Regions from separate parts of the Cupriavidus sp. C2SS-8b genome, predicted to be linked through region 2. Evidence: predicted binding sites of a transcription regulator. Region 2 holds the regulator's gene; the other holds the start of a gene.

Region 1 (8,035 bases), 470 kb from region 2:
GTGAGTGCTGTCATCGATTTCAAAGCGCAGGCTGATTGACGTGGATTTCAGCGCATCGACCAGTTCACCAACAGCTGCCGACGTCTCTGCGGGTGCGCCTGAAATTTGGGTACGATTGGCATCGGGCTTGTCCGCAGCACCGGGCGTCTGGGTGAGTGCCGCCACCGGTGTGGCAATGGCGCCTGTGGACACTTCGGATGGCGGTCGCACTGCGATCGGAGTCACTATCGGGGAAGACGCCATGGTTTGCTCCGTCCGGTTTGGCGTGATTCAACATCGGAAAGAAACGTTTTGCAGGCAGTGGTCTGCCTGCAAAACGCTCCCGGCAAAAAGGCCGGGCCTTGCGGCCCAGCCTCTTCTTGCCAGTGCGGATGCGATTAACGCAGCAGCGACAGCACGCCTTGCGTGGTTTGGTTAGCTTGCGCCAGCACCGACGTACCAGCTTGTTGCAGGATGTTCGCGCGGGTCATGTTCGACACTTCCGTGGCGTAGTCAGCGTCCTGGATGCGCGAACGCGAGGCCGACAGATTGGTCACGGCGGTGCCCAGGTTGGAGATCACCGAGTCAAAGCGGTTTTGCACCGCGCCCAGCGAGCTGCGCAGGTCGTCAACCTTCTTGATGGCGGCGTCGATCGAAGCCAGCGGGCTGGCGGTCGAGCCGGTTTGCAGGCTGGCCACGGAGATCTTCGACGTGTCGACGGTGAAGGCAGCGGTGCCGGCGGTCGTGGTCGTGTCGGCCGACTGCGGATCCAGAGCGACGTAGCGGTACATCGAGGTGCCGTTCACGGCGCCGGTGAAGCCCTGGTTGATCAGCGACGTGGTTTCGCCGGCGCTGTTGGGAGTGATCGCCACTTCCGCGTACAGCGTACCGTTCTTGTCGGCAACCGCGTTGCCGGTGAGGACCGCGCCACCGGCGGCCAGGCCGAGCTTGGTCGACAGGTCGTCGGTAGTCTTTTCCGCCACGGTCGTGGTGGTGACCGCCGTGGTGGAGCCATAGAGCGCTTGCAGTTGCGCAGCGGTGGGAGCATCGCCGGCGGCGGAAGCGGTCGTGCCGTCGAAGGCGAAGGCGGCCGTCGCGGTCGGGCCGGCGACATTGAAGCCTTGCATGCCCAGCGTCTTCGAGCTGATTTCCGTCAGGTTGATCGAGATGGTTTCGCCATCGTTCGCGCCAACCTGGACCGTCAGCGGCTTGGCGCTGCTCGACAGGACCTTCACGCCATTGAAGTCGGTTTGTTGCGACGTACGGTCGATTTCAGCCAGGCGCTGCGTGATTTCGTCCTGAATCGACTTCAGGTCCGAACCCGAGTTCGAGCCGTTGGCGGCCTGCACGCTCAGTTCGCGGATACGTTGCAGGTTGTTGTTGACTTCGGTCAGCGCGCCTTCCGTGGTCTGGGCCAGCGAGATGCCGTCGTTCGCGTTACGCTGAGCTTGGGTCAGGCCCTTGATGTTGGCGGTGAAGCGGTTCGCAATGGCTTGGCCAGCGGCGTCATCTTTGGCGCTGTTGATGCGCAGGCCCGACGACAGGCGTTGGATCGCGGTGTTCAGCGACGACTGCGAAGCGTTCAGGTTGTTCTGAGTCATCAGAGACAACGAATTGGTGTTAATGACTTGCGCCATTTACGACTCCTGTATGCAAAGGTTTTTGGCATTCCGGCTGCTAGCCGTAACGTTGGCCTGCCTGCTTTGCAGGGCGTAGAGTGCCTCCGTTGCTTGGGTTATCGACAGGCGTCGGGAAAGGTTTAGAGTGACTTTTTCGGGGATTGCAACAGCAAGGGTCGCGATGGCCGGGTGTCCCGCGAGCCTGCGTGGTGCCGGAAGATCGAGTGTCTGCGGGCCCGCGCCTTACCTGCGCCGCCGCTTGCGCGGCATATAAATAGGCACGAAATCCGGCGACAGATCCGGTTGCGGCGCAGGCAGGGCTTCGCCGCCAGCGCTGGCAGGCGCAATCATGGCAATCGCATGCTTGTACACCGCGATTGGCTTGCGGTCGTCCAGGTCCTTGCCAAGCACGAGCACATATTCGTCCACGGCGATTGCGATGCCTTGCAGCCGGGTCCCGTTGCACAGGTGCACGACAAGCGGCGCCCGGCTGACGGCATGGAGCGACAGTTGCTGGTCCTGCAGTTTCTGGCCGTTTCGCGGGGGCCTGGTTTCCTTCTTCACGACGACTCCGGAAGAGCCCGCAAGGGTTCTGGCGGCTGATGGCGGTCCGCCGACCGGTACCCTCTGGAAGTATGGTCCGGTCAGCGAGATGGGCGAAACATTCGCTCTCGATACCGGTGCGGGGACGGGCCGCGTGGACAGGATCCGGCAAGAGATCGTTGTCTTCCGCGCGCTTGCCGGCGCCGGGTGCAGCCAGGTGAGAAGGGGAATACTTCAGGGGTGAGGGTAACAAATTTTTTACAAAGACCGGCGGAGCGGGCGTTGTCGAGAAATTAGAGGTTTTCCTCTAAACAGTGAGTTGTCGGTGCGCCGATCTTTAGGTAGGGGCCTGTCGACCACAGGTCGACAGGCAGCCTTGGCATTCCAGAAATGCCGATGGGCTTGGAAGGCAGGAATAAGTGAATGCTGACATGTCAATCCTGTGGTCTGGTGGATGCACGCAATGCGGCGCTGATAAAGCGCAGCATCGGGCTCATCAGCCTTGGCTTCACTGATAGAAGCAGGATTTACACCTCATGTAAGCAGGTTTATATTCATGCCAGAGCTAACTGGCTCTGAAGCAGTCCTGGAAAGCCTACGAGCACCCCGCGCGTGGGCTTCTTTTTTTGGCCCGCGTCGAACTGGCTGCGCCTCTCGGCGCACCGCAGCCATGTGGCCATCGGGATGCCTGGCAGGATTAAAAGGCACATGCCGGCCTCGCCATCGCAAGAAATGCGGGGACTTTCCCCGTCAATTCCAAATTCCCTTCAAGAAGTGTTCGGTCATCGCCGATAGGCAGCCGTGCGCCGGTTGCCAGCGGCAACGATCCCGTGCGCGCTCGACAAGAACATTGATCTACGAATGTCCGGAGGGAGTGAGATGGCCTGGTTGCGAAATCTCGGCATAGGGACGCGTTTGTCCCTCGCCTTTACGCTGGTGGTGGTGCTCCTGATCGGCGTCGCTGTCTATAGCGTGACATCGCTGGCGGGCATGAATGCCTCCATGCACATGACCGTGGAGGGGCGCCTGCTCAAGGTCATCGACCTGGGCCACGTCAAGGAGAACGCGCTGGAAATCGGCGTGATGGTGCGTGATGCCGCCCTGACCGAAGACGCTGCGCTGGTCCAGCGCAATACGCAGCGCATCGAAGGCATGCGCAAGGACATGGGCAGCACGCTCGACGCGCTGGGCAAGCTGATCGCGGCTTCCGGCCGCCCCGACCTGCAGAAGACCTTTTCCGATCTCAATACCGCGCGCGAGGCGTATAACGGCCAGCTCGACATGGTCCTGCGCCAGCTGGGCTCGGGCGAATTCGCCGGCGCGCGCTCCGCGCTGGTAGCGACCCTTCCTGCCGCGCAAGCGCCGTATTTCGAGAAGCTCGATGAAATCATGGCCGGCGGGCGCAACCTCGCTCTGGCCGCCGTCAAGCAGGCCGATGAAGGCTTTGCCTGGACGCGCAATGTGCTGCTCGGCCTGACCGCACTGGCGGTGCTGCTGGCGGTGGTGATGGGGACGGCGATCACGCGCTCGATCACCGGCCCCGCGCGCGACGCGCTGGAAGCCGCCGAGGCCCTGGCCACCGGCAACCTGCGCCATGCGTTCACCGTGCGCAGCAGCGACGAGATGGGCCGCATGCTGACAGCGCTGGAACGTGCGTTTCGGCATTTGGCGGCGCTGGTGCATGGCATCCAGCAGGCCTCCGGCTCGATTGACGGGGCCACGCGCGAGATCGCGCGCGGCAACACCGACCTGTCCCAGCGCACGGAGCAGCAGGCCGCTTCGCTGGAGCAGACCGCTGCGTCGATGGAACAGCTCACCTCCACGGTGCGCCAGAACGCCGATAACGCCCGGCAAGCCAACCAGCTCGCGGTCAGCGCGTCCGAGGTGGCTACCGAAGGCGGCCGCGTCGTGCGCGACGTGGTGCAGACCATGGACAGCCTCTCCAAATCGTCCACGCAGGTGGCGGAGATTACCGGCGTCATCGAAAGCATCGCCTTCCAGACCAATATCCTGGCGCTCAATGCCGCAGTGGAAGCCGCGCGCGCGGGCGAGCAGGGCCGGGGTTTCGCGGTCGTGGCGTCCGAGGTCCGCAACCTTGCACAGCGCTCCTCGGCCGCGGCCAAGGAGATCGCCGGGCTGATCGGCGGCTCGGTGCGACAGGTGCAGGACGGCGCGCGTCAGGCCGAACAGGCGGGCAGGACGATGGACGACATCGTCGGCGCCGTGCGGCGCGTGACCGACATCATGGGCGAGATTTCCGCGGCCAGCTCGGAGCAGACGTCGGGCATCGAGCAGGTCAGCCTGGCCGTGACGCAAATGGAAAGCATGACGCAGCAGAACGCCGCACTGGTCGAGCAAGCCGCCGCCGCCGCGGAGAGCCTGATGCAGCAGGCCGGCGGGCTGGTGACCGAGGTGGGCCGGTTCGAGGTGGCCCAGGGCCCGCTGGCAGAACCCAGGCCGGCCGTGGCGGTTCCGGCTCGCCAGATGGAGCCCGCACCGGTGCCGCCGCAATCGGTGCCGGTGGCGCGCACCGTATCGGCACGTCACCGCGCTCCGGCCGTGCCGGCCGCGACGCGCCCGCCGGTGCAGCGCAAGGCGCAGCCCCAACCGGTGCTGGCCAGGCGCCCGGCTCCGCTGCCGGCGACCGAGCGTCAGCCCGTCAGGCGGCAGCGCCAGGAACCAGTGCTCAGGTCCGGCGCGCGCCGGATCAACGCGGCCAGCCAGCCGGCGATGGCGGAAAGCGGCGATTGGGAAACCTTCTGATCCGCAGCACCGCGCCATATGCCGCGCCGTCGCGCGTCCCTTGCGGGGCCGGCGTCGGCGTGGATGTCTCAAAGCGCCTACAATAGCCGCTCTTCCTGATCCTCGAAGCAAGAGCAGGCGGGCCCACCTGGCGCATGCGGCGCCCCGCGCGGCCGCCACGCCTGCCGCCGCTGGTGCCGATGCCCGCCGTTCCCTCCCAGCCGCCCCGCGCGGCAGATGCGTCCTCTTCTTCCCCTTCGTCTTCTTCGGCCGCCGCACCGCAGCCGCCGGTCATGCAGATCCTGTTCGGCCTGATGCTCGCCATCCTGCTTGGCGCGCTCGAACAGTCGATCGTCGCCGTGGTGCTGCCCGAGATCGCCCTGCAGCTGCGCGGCTTCGAAGACATGGCGTGGGTTATTTCGGCGTACCTGGTGGCCTCGACCGTGGCCACGCCGATCTACGGCAAGCTGTCCGACGTGCTGGGCCGGCGCTCGGTCCTGTCCTTCTCGATCGTGCTGTTCCTGCTGGCCTCGGTGATTTGCGCGCTGGCGCAGACCATGCCGCAGCTGATCGTGGCGCGAATCCTTCAGGGCCTGGGCGGGGGCGGGCTGATCTCGGTCTCGCAGGCCGCCATTGCGGACGTGGTGCCGCTGCGCGATCGCGGCCGCTACCAGGGCTATGTGAGTGGCGTGTGGGCGGTGGCCAGCATGGCCGGGCCAGTGATCGGCGGCTACCTCGCCCATTACCTGTCCTGGCGCTGGATTTTCTGGATCAACCTGCCGCTGGCCTTGCTGGCGCTGGTCGTGGTGCGGCGCGCGCTGCGCTTCCTGCCGGTCAGCGGCCGGCGACACCGCATCGATTACCTCGGCGCGCTGCTGTTCGGCGGCGGGCTCAGTGGCGTGCTGGTGTTCCTGACGCGGCTCGGGCAGGGCCATTCGCCGCTGCGCGCCGACTCGCTGGCGCTGCTCGTCGCCGGCGTGGTCGCGCTGGCGCTGTTCATCTGGCAGGAGCGCCGCGCGGCCGATCCGGTGATCCCGCTTGCCATGCTGCGCGTGCCGACCGTGGCCATCTGCTGCGCCACGCTGTTCTTCTGCTTCTTCCAGCTGATCGCCATGTCCGTGCTGCTGCCGTTGCGCTTCCAGGTCGTGGGCGGCGCGCAGGCCGACGCCGCGGCCCTGCGGCTGGTACCGCTGACGCTGGCGATTCCGTTCGGCGCCTACGCGGCGGGGCGGATCATGTCGTGGACCGGCCGCTACAAGCCGCTGCAGATGGCGGGCGCCTCGGTGGCGCCGCTGGCCATCGTGGCGCTGGCCTTTGTCGATCCGGCCTCGGTATGGCTGTGCGTGCCGGTGATGGTGGTCCTGGGGTTCGCGATCGGCCTGCAGTTGCCGAGCGGCCTGGTGGCCACGCAGAACGCCGTGCCGCCGCAGCAGGTGGGGATTGCCACGGCACTGACGTCGTTTTCGCGCATGCTCGGTGGCGCGGTCGGCGTGGCGGTGCTGACCACGGTGCTGATCGCGCTGCTGCGCCACGGCGGCATGGCGGTCACCGACCTGTCGGGCGGCGAAGATGTGCTGATGAGCATGTTCCACCGGGCGCTGGCGGCCGACACGCCGGCGGCGGATGCGGCAGCCGTGCGCCAAGCCGCCGAGCGCGCGTTCCGCCTGCTGTTCCTGATGAGTGCCGCGGTGTCGCTGCTGTCGCCGTTCCTGGTCGCGCGCCTGCGCGAAGCCACGCTGCGCGGCAGCCCTGCCGCGGCCCCTGCCGCGGCCGAATAGCCTGACGCCCGATCAGGCGGCGCGCGCCATGCGCCGCCGCGCGCGGGCTGCCAGTCCGGCGCCGAGCGCCCAGCGCAGCGTCGGCGCCAGCACGCGCATTCCGGCCAGCGCCACGGGACGGCGGATCGACGGGCCATCGAGTTCCAGCATCTGGCGGGCCCAGTCCGGCAGCAGTGCAATGCCGGCATGGGCCATCACGCGCACTGCCGGGACCAGCATCGGGTTGGCCACGGGCAGCTTCATTACCAGCCGTGCCACCTCGCGCGTGCGCGCGCCGGCTTCGAGATGCGGGCGCATGGCTTCCAGATAGGCGGCCACCGCCGCGCGCGAGCGCGGAACGCCAGTGGCGCCCAGCAGTTCGGCGACCTGTGCGACCTCGTTGTAGTAGCGGTCCTGTTCGGCTTCACTGAGCGGCCCTACGTAGCGCAGGTACCCAGCCAGGAAGCTGGACACTTCTGCCACGTGCACCCATGTCAGCAGGGCCGGGTTGTCAGCGGCATAGGGCCGTCCGTCCGGCGCGCTGCCGCGGATGTGCGCGTGGATGCGCCGCACGCGGTCGATCAGAGACATGGCGTCCGCGCGGCTGCCGTAGGTGGTGCCCGCGATGAACTGCGCGGTACGCCCCAGCCGGCCCTGCATATCCGCGCGAAACGTCGAATGGTCCCAGACGCCGGCCAGTGCGAGCGGGTGCAGCGTCTGCATCAGCAAGGCGCTGACGCCGCCCGCCAGCATGGCCGGGAAATCGGCATGCACGCGCCAGCAGATCGCGTCGGGGCCAAACAGCCCCGGGTCGCCGGGTGGATTGTCGTAGTCCAGTGTCAGGCCCGAGTTGCTGCGCGTGAGCGCGCGCACCTGCGCGCCGGCCGTGGTTCGCAGGCGGCTGGCAATGCGGTCGAGGAGCTGGCCCTGGCGGGTGGAAGCTGGCAAAAGGGGATGGATACGTGGGCGAGTCCCGGTCAGGATACACGGGAAGGTGTGCAGATGCCGGCCCCGACAGGGCTAATGACTTTGGCTGGAAATAAAGAGGCTCATCGCTGCCCCCGACTAACCGACTAGTGAGCCGCGCAGCAGCCGAAGGCGATGATGCGATATCGCGCCCACTGGCGGGCCACGGACAGGTTCGGGGCTGGTTCAATCATTGCTGGAGAGCCTGCATGCGGACGCGCTCCACGCGGCAGGCAGCCGGGCAGACTCTGAAGCGAGTACCCGTACGAAATTCTCCGCACGCTACGCTCAATATTCGCCCGTTAGGGCAAGCGACGCGTTTTTTGGTTACTTTTTGTCGCTCGGACAAAAAGTGACTCGCAGGCTACGCCTGCGAAACAGCGGCGCCTGCCAAGAACGACGCCCCCAGTCATAACCTCAGCCCCCCGC
Region 2 (8,035 bases):
CTGCAGTCCATGCGCGCGCTGCTCGAACGCCAGCTGGCGGGGCTGGCTCCGGCGGCCGCCACGAGCGCGGTGGCCGCGGGCGATCCGCTGCGCGAATCGCTGTTTGGCTGGATGGTCGGGGCCGGCTTCTCGGCGCAGCTCGCGCGCACGCTGCTGGCCAGGCTGCCGGTAGGCTGCGACCGACCGGCGGCCATGACGTGGATCCGCGCCGAGTTGGCCAGCAAGGTGCCGGTGCTCGGCAACGAAGATGCCTTGTTCGACCAGGGCGGCGTGCTGGCGCTGATCGGGCCCACCGGCGTGGGCAAGACCACCACCACCGCCAAGCTCGCGGCGCGCTACGTGCTGCGCCACGGCCCCGAGCGCCTGGCGCTGCTGACCACCGACAGCTTCCGTATCGGCGCGCACGAGCAGCTGCGCATCTACGGCGACATCCTGGGCGTGCCCGTGCATGCGGTGAAAGATGCCGCCGACCTGCGCTTCGCGCTGGCGGCGATGAAGGACAAGCACCTGGTGATCATCGATACCGTCGGCATGAGCCAGCGCGACCGCAACCTGTCCGAGCAGATCGCCATGCTCGCGGGCGTGCAGGCGCCGGTACAGCGCGTGCTGCTGCTTAACGGCGCCAGCCATGGCGACACCCTCAATGAAGTGGTGCATGCCTACCGCCATGACGCCGTGCCCGAAGGCGGCGGTGTCGACGGCTGCATCATCAGCAAAGTGGATGAAGCCACGCACGTGGGCTCCGTGCTGGACGTGGTGATCCGTCACCGCCTGCCGGTGTTCTACGTGTCGACCGGACAACGCGTGCCGGAGCACCTCGAACTCGCCAATGGCGCCACGATGGTCGAGCGCGCCTTCCTGACGCCGCGCCGCGGTTCGGTGTTTGCCGATGCCGACGCGGCGCGCAGGCAGGCCGGCAGCCTGGACGACGCACCGGCCCGCCAGGGCGGTGCCGATGACGTGCTGCGTTCGCTGACCGACAGCGCGGATGCGCTGGGCCAGTGCGTAAGCGAACTCAATGCCGCGCAGCATGGCTTTGAACTGGCTCGCCAGCTCTGGCAGCAGCGCGCTGCCGACGCGCCCACGCTGCGGCCGATGGCGCAGCAGGTGCGCGAGGCTGTCTGCCGCGACGTGCACCGCGAATGCGACCAGTTCGTGCTGTCGCTGGCGGCCACGCTGCAGGTGCCCGTCCCTGGCCGCCGCGCGCCGCAGTCGATGCTGCATACGCTATGGCTTGGCGATCGCATCGGCATGCCGCTGGCCGCCACGGTCACCCCGGCTGGCCGTGCTGGCCAGGCCATGGGCGAGGCCGAGGCCGAAGCCGCCACGCTGCGCGCCACGCTCGGTGCGGCCCGGCCTGTCGTCCATCTGGTCGATGCGCTGCCCGCGGCTGCCACGCTGACGCGCTGGCAGCAATCCGGCGAACGCTGGGTGGCCGCCGCGCGCAAGACCGCGCGCGTGATCTGCGGTGGCACCGCGTGGAAGCTGGACGCCCTGGCCGAAACGCTGACCTTCCACGCCGTGGGCGAAGTCCCGGTGCGCGGCCGCGATGCCGTACAGTGGCTGGCAACGACCGAGGTACGCGTGCCCGAGGGCCCCGTTCGCGGCCGCGGCGCGCCGGAAGGCGGCATCGACGCCCATCTCGTGATCGCAAGGACGGTCGACTACGCCTCGGGCGAGCTGCTCGATACTCGCTATCTGCTGTGCGATCCGCAACTGTCGGGCCACGCCGCGCAGGCCGCGCGCTGGTCGCTGTGGGCGGACAACGCCGAAGTCCAGTTCCGCACGCTGCGCCATGCGCTGGACCATTTCGCGCAAGACGGCGAGGGCGCCAGCGCCGCCGGCGGCGGCCTGGCCGCGCTCCAGCTGGGCGTGACCGCGCTGCGCCTGGAACATTCGCCGACGGTTACGGCGCCGGCCTTCCTGGCTCGCCTGGCGGGCCGCAGCGGGACGCGCCAGCCGGGCAGTGACGCGGTGGCCGGGCCGGTGCTGAATGAAGGCATGGGCCGCCTGCTGGCCTTGCTGGACGTGCTGGAAAGCTATCCGGGCCGCCAGTCGGATGGCACGCCTGATACCGTTGATCTCCTCGAAAGCGACGACACCGCCGCTGCCATCGGTGCCGCGCAACCTGCTGTGGCGGCGCCCGCCGGTCCGATGTCCGGACTGCCCGAACTCATGGCTCCGGGAGTCACGTCGTGAGCACGCTGGCGGTGGACCAGGCCGAGAGCCTGCGACGCATGCTGGCGCCGCGCGTCACGCGCCGCATCGCCGTGGTGGCCAGCGAACCGGGAGCGGGGGGAACCACCATTGCATCTGGCCTGGCGCATGCCTTGTCGATGCAAGGCGAACGCGTGCTGCTCGTCGATGAGGACCCGGCCGGCCGTGCCGTAAGACTGACCGGCGCGGAACCTGCCGGCTCGTTTGCCGACGTACGGGCAGGCCGCTTGACGCTGGAGGCAGCGCTCGGCGCGCGTCCGGCGGGCGCTGTCGCGGTATTGCCGGCTGGTACGCCCCAGTTGAACGTCGCGCAATGGCCCGATTCGCTGTCAGGCTTTCGCAGCGTGCTGATCGATGCCGTGACGGACGCGGACGGTGCGCTGTCCGCGCTGGCCGGCGCCGTGCACAACGTGCTGGTGGTGATGCGCCCGGAGCTGGCCTCGATCACCGCGGCCTATGCCTGCATCAAGCGCCTGCATCATCTGTACGCCTACCGGCATTTCCAGCTGGTGGTCAACATGGCGCCCGCCGACGCCGCGGTGCAGGCCATTGCCGGAAACCTGGCGCGCACCGCGCGACAATACCTTGGCGTCGAGATCGGCAGCGCTGGCTGGCTGCCCGCCGACCCGCTGGTGACGCGCAGCGTGCAGCTCGGGCGCTGTGTGGTGGAAGCCTACCCGGCTGCGCCAGCCACGATTGCATTGCGCCGGGCCGCCAGTGGCATGGGCGCATGGCCGTTGCGCGCAGAGCCTGTCACGGCCGCGCCATCCGCCGTGGCAGCCTGAACGCATGACCGTTCTCAACGGAAAACGACCCCGACCCTGACCCGCCGGCCCGCCATGCGGGCAGGCTTTGCAAGCAAGCATTCACGAGAATTCCACCATGTACACGATCCAGGGAAAGCTCGAACAGGCCGCCGTGGTCAAGACCCACGCGCAGCTGGTGCGCCGCATCGCGCTGCAACTGGCCGCAAAGCTGCCGGCCAGCGTGCAGATCGATGACCTGATCCAGGCCGGCATGATCGGCCTGCTCGACGCGGCCAAGCGCTATGAGGACACGCATGGCGCGCGTTTCGAGACCTACGCCAGCCAGCGTATCCGCGGCGCCATGCTCGACGAGGTACGGGCCAACGACTGGCAGTCGCGCAGCCTGCGCCAGTTCACGCGCCGCATCGAACGCACGCAGCGCGGCCTGGAACAGAAGCTCGGCCGCGCACCGCTCGACTCGGAAGTCGCGCAGGAACTGGAAATGCCGCTGGACGACTACCATGTCTTGCTCAACGAGGTCTATGGCTGCCAGCTCCTTCACTACGAAGACTTCGAGCGCTCGGGCGAAGAAGACTTTCTCGACCGCCATCTTGGCGTCAGCGAAGACGGCAATCCGCTCACGCAGCTGATGGAAAACGGCATGCGCGAAGCGCTGATCCGCGCCATCGACCGGCTGCCCGAGCGCGAAAAGCTCGTGCTGTCGCTGTGCTATGACCAGGAACTCAACCTGCGCGAGATCGGCGCGGTGCTCGAGGTGACCGAATCGCGCGTCTGCCAGATCCGCGGGCAGGCCATCACGCGCCTGCGCAATCAATTGCGCGGCATGCTCTGATGCGCGGCCGGTCAGGCATCGGACGGGTTGTCCTGCAAGCCATGGCGGCCGTGCTGGCGGCGATCGCCACCGCTGCATGGGCCGCGCCCGAGGCCGGCACGCGGCATACCTGGAGCGCATCTGTCAACGGACCGGCGCTGTATGGCCGCGGCCAGCGCACCGTTTCTCCTCCGATCCTGCCAAGCGGCAACCTGCCGCAATCCGAAGGCATCGTCACCTCGGTGCGCTGGCACTACAGCTTTGTCGCGACACCGCCGGTGGACCTGCAGGCTTACCTCTGCAATGCCCAGCGTTGCGTGATGCTGCCGCAGTCGGAAGGCAGGACCGACGCCTTCGATGGCGACGACGCGACGCAGGGCTTTGTGTTTGCCTTCAGGCTGCCCGGGCAGGGTGCGGTGGCGCCTGTGCTGCAGGGCAGGAGCAACCAGGTCATCGTAGGGTTCCGTTGACGGACAGCGTGCCAGCACCGGTGTGACGCTCAAGCCCACATCGGTATCGCCGCCTGGCACCCGCGCGCTGTCCTGTTTCCACGTTTCCGTTCATTCGGTAGCATGTGGCCATACTGTCTCGTGGCAGTGTTCGCGGCCCCTTGTAGCCAATCCCTTCCGTAGCGATGCCGTCGGATCCTGCAGGACGCGATTTCCTGCGGAGAGGGGCCGCCTCGTCACTAGCTTCAGTCGGCCATGCGCTGCGTGCGGGCTGGATGCGTTGGAGGATCAAATGGAAGATCAAGTTGCAGACGTGCTGATCATCGGCGCGGGGCCCGCGGGCGCCGTGGCGGCCGGGCTGCTGCGTCGTCAGGGTATTGGCGTGATGGTGCTCGAGAAGGAGACCTTCCCGCGCTTTTCCATTGGCGAGAGCCTGCTGCCGCAGAGCATGGAATACATCGAGGCGGCCGGCATGCTGCAGGCCGTGGTGGAAGCCGGCTTCCAGTACAAGAACGGCGCGGCGTTTGCGCGTGGCGACCGTTATGTCGATTTCGATTTTCGCGACAAATTCTCGTCCGGCTGGGGAACTACCTACCAGGTACAGCGGGCCGATTTCGATCATGTGCTGATCCGCGAGGCGGCGAAGCAGGGCGCGGAAGTCCGCTTCCGGCACCAGGTGACCGATGTGGACGTATCGGGGGCGCAGCCGGTCGTGACCGTGCGCGATCCCGATGGCAACAACTACCGAGTCACCAGCCGCTTCCTGCTCGATGCCTCCGGCTTCGGGCGCATCCTGCCGCGGCTGCTGCAGCTCGAAACGCCATCCGGCTTTCCGGTGCGCAGCGCCATCTTCACGCATGTCGAAGACCGCGTGATGCCGGGCACCTTCGACCGCAACAAGATTCGCGTCGGCATTCATCCGCGGCATGTGGATGTCTGGTACTGGACCATTCCGTTTTCGAACGGCCGCTGTTCACTGGGCGTGGTCGCCGAGAAGGCATTCCTTGACGGCTATGCGGGCAGCGACACGCAGCGGCTGCAGGCACTGGTGAACGAGGATCCGGCGCTGTCGGGCCTGCTGGCCAATGCGGTCTGGGATACCCCTGCACGCCATATCGCGGGCTATGCGGCAAACGTGAAATCGCTGTGGGGCAATGGCTACGCGTTGCTCGGCAACGCGGGCGAATTCCTCGATCCCGTCTTCTCGTCGGGTGTGACGATCGCGTTCAAGTCGGCAAGCCTGGCGGCGGGATGCATCGTGCGCGAATTCGCGGGCGAGACGGTGGACTGGGAGGCCGACTATGCGCGCATCCTGAAGTCAGGTGTGGATTGCTTCCGTACGTTTGTCGACGCCTGGTATGCCGGGAGTTTCCAGAAACTCGTCTTTCATCCCAATGCCACGCCCGATATCCGTCGCATGATTTCCGCCGTGCTGGCCGGTTATGCGTGGGACCGATCGAATCCGTTCGTCAGGGACCCTCAGCGGGGTCTTAGCGTGCTCGGGCAGTATTGCGACGATTGAACGCCGCCGGCATCAGCCGCTGGCCAGGCTAACGCCGCCGACGCCGGCGGCGGCCTTGCCGTTCTTGCCGTACAGGCCGGAATCGCCGCCGCTGTGCTGGCGCAGCACGTTGATGGCTTCGCGTGTGTGGTCCAGGTGCGCGGAGACGATCGCGCCATTGATCTGGTTTTTGTCTCGTGCGCCGCGCGCGGCGAAAATGAGCTTGCGCCAGGCATCGCCCACGGCCGGGTCGATATTGCGGCCGAGCAACTGGCCCTGCGGGCCGGCGCGCAGGCCGAGCGCGGCCATCTGGGCTTCGCGTGCGGCAACCTGGCGCGAAAGCGCCTGACCCAGCTCCACCTTGCGCGTGAGCAGCCCGCTCAGGGACTGGAAATCCCCGTCCTTGAGGGCTTCGCGCTCTTCGGTGAGCAGTTGGCCGAACGCCGTGACGGCTTCGGCTTCTTTCTGCAGGCTCTGGATCAGGGGCTGGCTCATGGCTGGCTGTTATCAGTGGATGTCGCCCTGGCCCAGTTCGCGCAAGGTGGCAATCAGGCCATCGGCGATCTTGCCCGGATCGATCTTGATCCGGCCTTCGGCGATAGCCTGGCGGATCTCTTCGACCTTGGCGGTGTCGATGTCGTCGTCGGATTCGTTGGCCAGGCGGCTGCCGATTTCACGGACCTGCGCGGCCAGCGGGCTCACGCTCACGCCGCTCGCAGGGGCGGCGGGAGCACTCTGCGCGGCCGCAGGCCGCACAGGGCTGTCCGCAGCCGGGGCGTCGGCCGGCCTGGACGTAGTGGAATGGTTGATCTTCACGGGCGTTCCTTGCTGGGTTCCCTTGTCATTACGGACGCCGCGGCGAAATCTTTAGGAAATTCTCGCCCCGACGGCAGGATTGGCCCGCATTGTCGCACGCCGGCCAGCCCTGCATCCCAGTGTCCCATGATGCATTTTCAGTGGTTTATTGCAGCACGACGGTGTCGCCGCTGCGCACCAGGCCGCTGACGACCTGGCCGTTGCGCAGGCGGATCTGCACGGTATTGCCAATGGCCGCATCGGCGAGGACCTTGCCTTCGCTGCTGATCTGGAACGCTTCACCTTCTACCGCGACGGTGACGGTCTGCCCGGACTTCACGGCAATCGATTTCTTCAGCAGGTCGCTGCGCATTGGCGAGCCCGCCGCGATGCGGTTCGCGGTGACCGCGCCCACGACCTGCGCCGGGTCGGTGATCACGGCCCTGGGCAGCGTGGAAAGGTCGCCCTGGCGCACCTCAAGGTCGGCCGGCGTCACCGGCTCGCCGGGGCCGAGCGCGCGCGTGGCGACGTAGTAATCGGACAGGACCGACACGCGCGCCTGCATATAGCGGATCCACGGCCGCTCGCCGCCGCAGCGCACGCCTACCGAGATGCGGCCCCAGGGGGAAGCGCCCGGCGGCAGGAACGGATCGGGCGACACGCACTCGGGCGCGCGGCCGCCTGACGGGGGCTGCACCTGGACGCTGGCCTTGCCCGGCAAGCCGGCGGTCTGGCGCAGCAGGAACTGCTCGACCGATGCGCGCACCGGGTCTTCCGGAAACGGATTAGGCGCCTGCGCGGCGACCGGGGCGGCTTGTGCCGGTGCGGCCATGGGCGCGCCGGCCATGACCGACAGGACGCCTCCCGCCACCAGGCCCAGCGCCGCACGCATGGCGGCGCGATCAATCTTCTTCATGTCTTCATCCCAGCAAGGACGATGTGGCCACCACGGGAAAGATCCAGCCATCCCGCAGCCGCACGCAAGGAAACGGGTCCCATTGTAGGGAGGCGGTGCCGGGCAAGCCCTCCGAATTGCACGGATTTCCCGTCCTTATTCATCCGATTGGCGTGACAGGGGTGAACCTAAGATGCGATCCCTGAAGAAGGTCGCCCTTCGTCGTTTGCCTGAAGGTTGCTCCAAACGGAGATGCATACATGATTGACAGACTCGACGCGGCATTTCGCTTCCAGCAGGAAGCGCTGAGCCTGCGGACCCAGCGGCAGTCGGTGATTGCCTCCAACATCGCGCACGCGGATACGCCGGGCTACAAGGCCCGCGATTTCGATTTCTCGAGCACGCTGGCGCAGACCATCGAGCGCGGCCACCGTCCCGAGGGCGTGTCGCTGTCGACCACGTCCGTGCGCCACTTGCCGGCGCAGGCGCCGACCCGCGATGACGCCGACCTGGCCTACCGCATTCCGCTGCAGTCGAGCGTCGACGGCAACACGGTCGAAATGGATACCGAGCGCGTGGCTTTCGCCGACAACTCGGTGC

What was found. Region 2 encodes FliA, which starts transcription of late flagellar genes. Its sites were predicted from a motif close to CTAAAGTTTNNNNNNNNNNNGCCGNTA; they were not measured.
Region 1: a site for FliA is predicted at 1,716-1,742, ahead of ACIGJB_RS17210 (FliC/FljB family flagellin). Genes of this name have one in related genera too.

Annotation. Positions count from the first base shown of each region.
Region 1 is NZ_CP172717.1:49,203-57,237, forward strand. Features, by position in the region: gene ACIGJB_RS17205 (flagellar protein FlaG) at 1-243, opposite strand, end outside; gene ACIGJB_RS17210 (FliC/FljB family flagellin) at 378-1,616, opposite strand; gene ACIGJB_RS17215 (RNA chaperone Hfq) at 1,842-2,162, opposite strand; gene ACIGJB_RS17220 (methyl-accepting chemotaxis protein) at 3,021-4,904, shown strand; gene ACIGJB_RS17225 (MDR family MFS transporter) at 5,084-6,661, shown strand; gene ACIGJB_RS17230 (oxygenase MpaB family protein) at 6,674-7,588, opposite strand.
Region 2 is NZ_CP172717.1:2,376,621-2,384,655, reverse strand. Features, by position in the region: gene flhF (flagellar biosynthesis GTPase FlhF) at 1-2,199, shown strand, start outside; gene ACIGJB_RS27735 (MinD/ParA family ATP-binding protein) at 2,196-3,002, shown strand; gene ACIGJB_RS27730 (RNA polymerase sigma factor FliA) at 3,100-3,816, shown strand; gene ACIGJB_RS27725 (flagellar protein FlhE) at 3,816-4,265, shown strand; gene ACIGJB_RS27720 (NAD(P)/FAD-dependent oxidoreductase) at 4,537-5,766, shown strand; gene ACIGJB_RS27715 (flagella synthesis protein FlgN) at 5,779-6,240, opposite strand; gene flgM (flagellar biosynthesis anti-sigma factor FlgM) at 6,253-6,561, opposite strand; gene flgA (flagellar basal body P-ring formation chaperone FlgA) at 6,707-7,456, opposite strand; gene flgB (flagellar basal body rod protein FlgB) at 7,696-8,035, shown strand, end outside.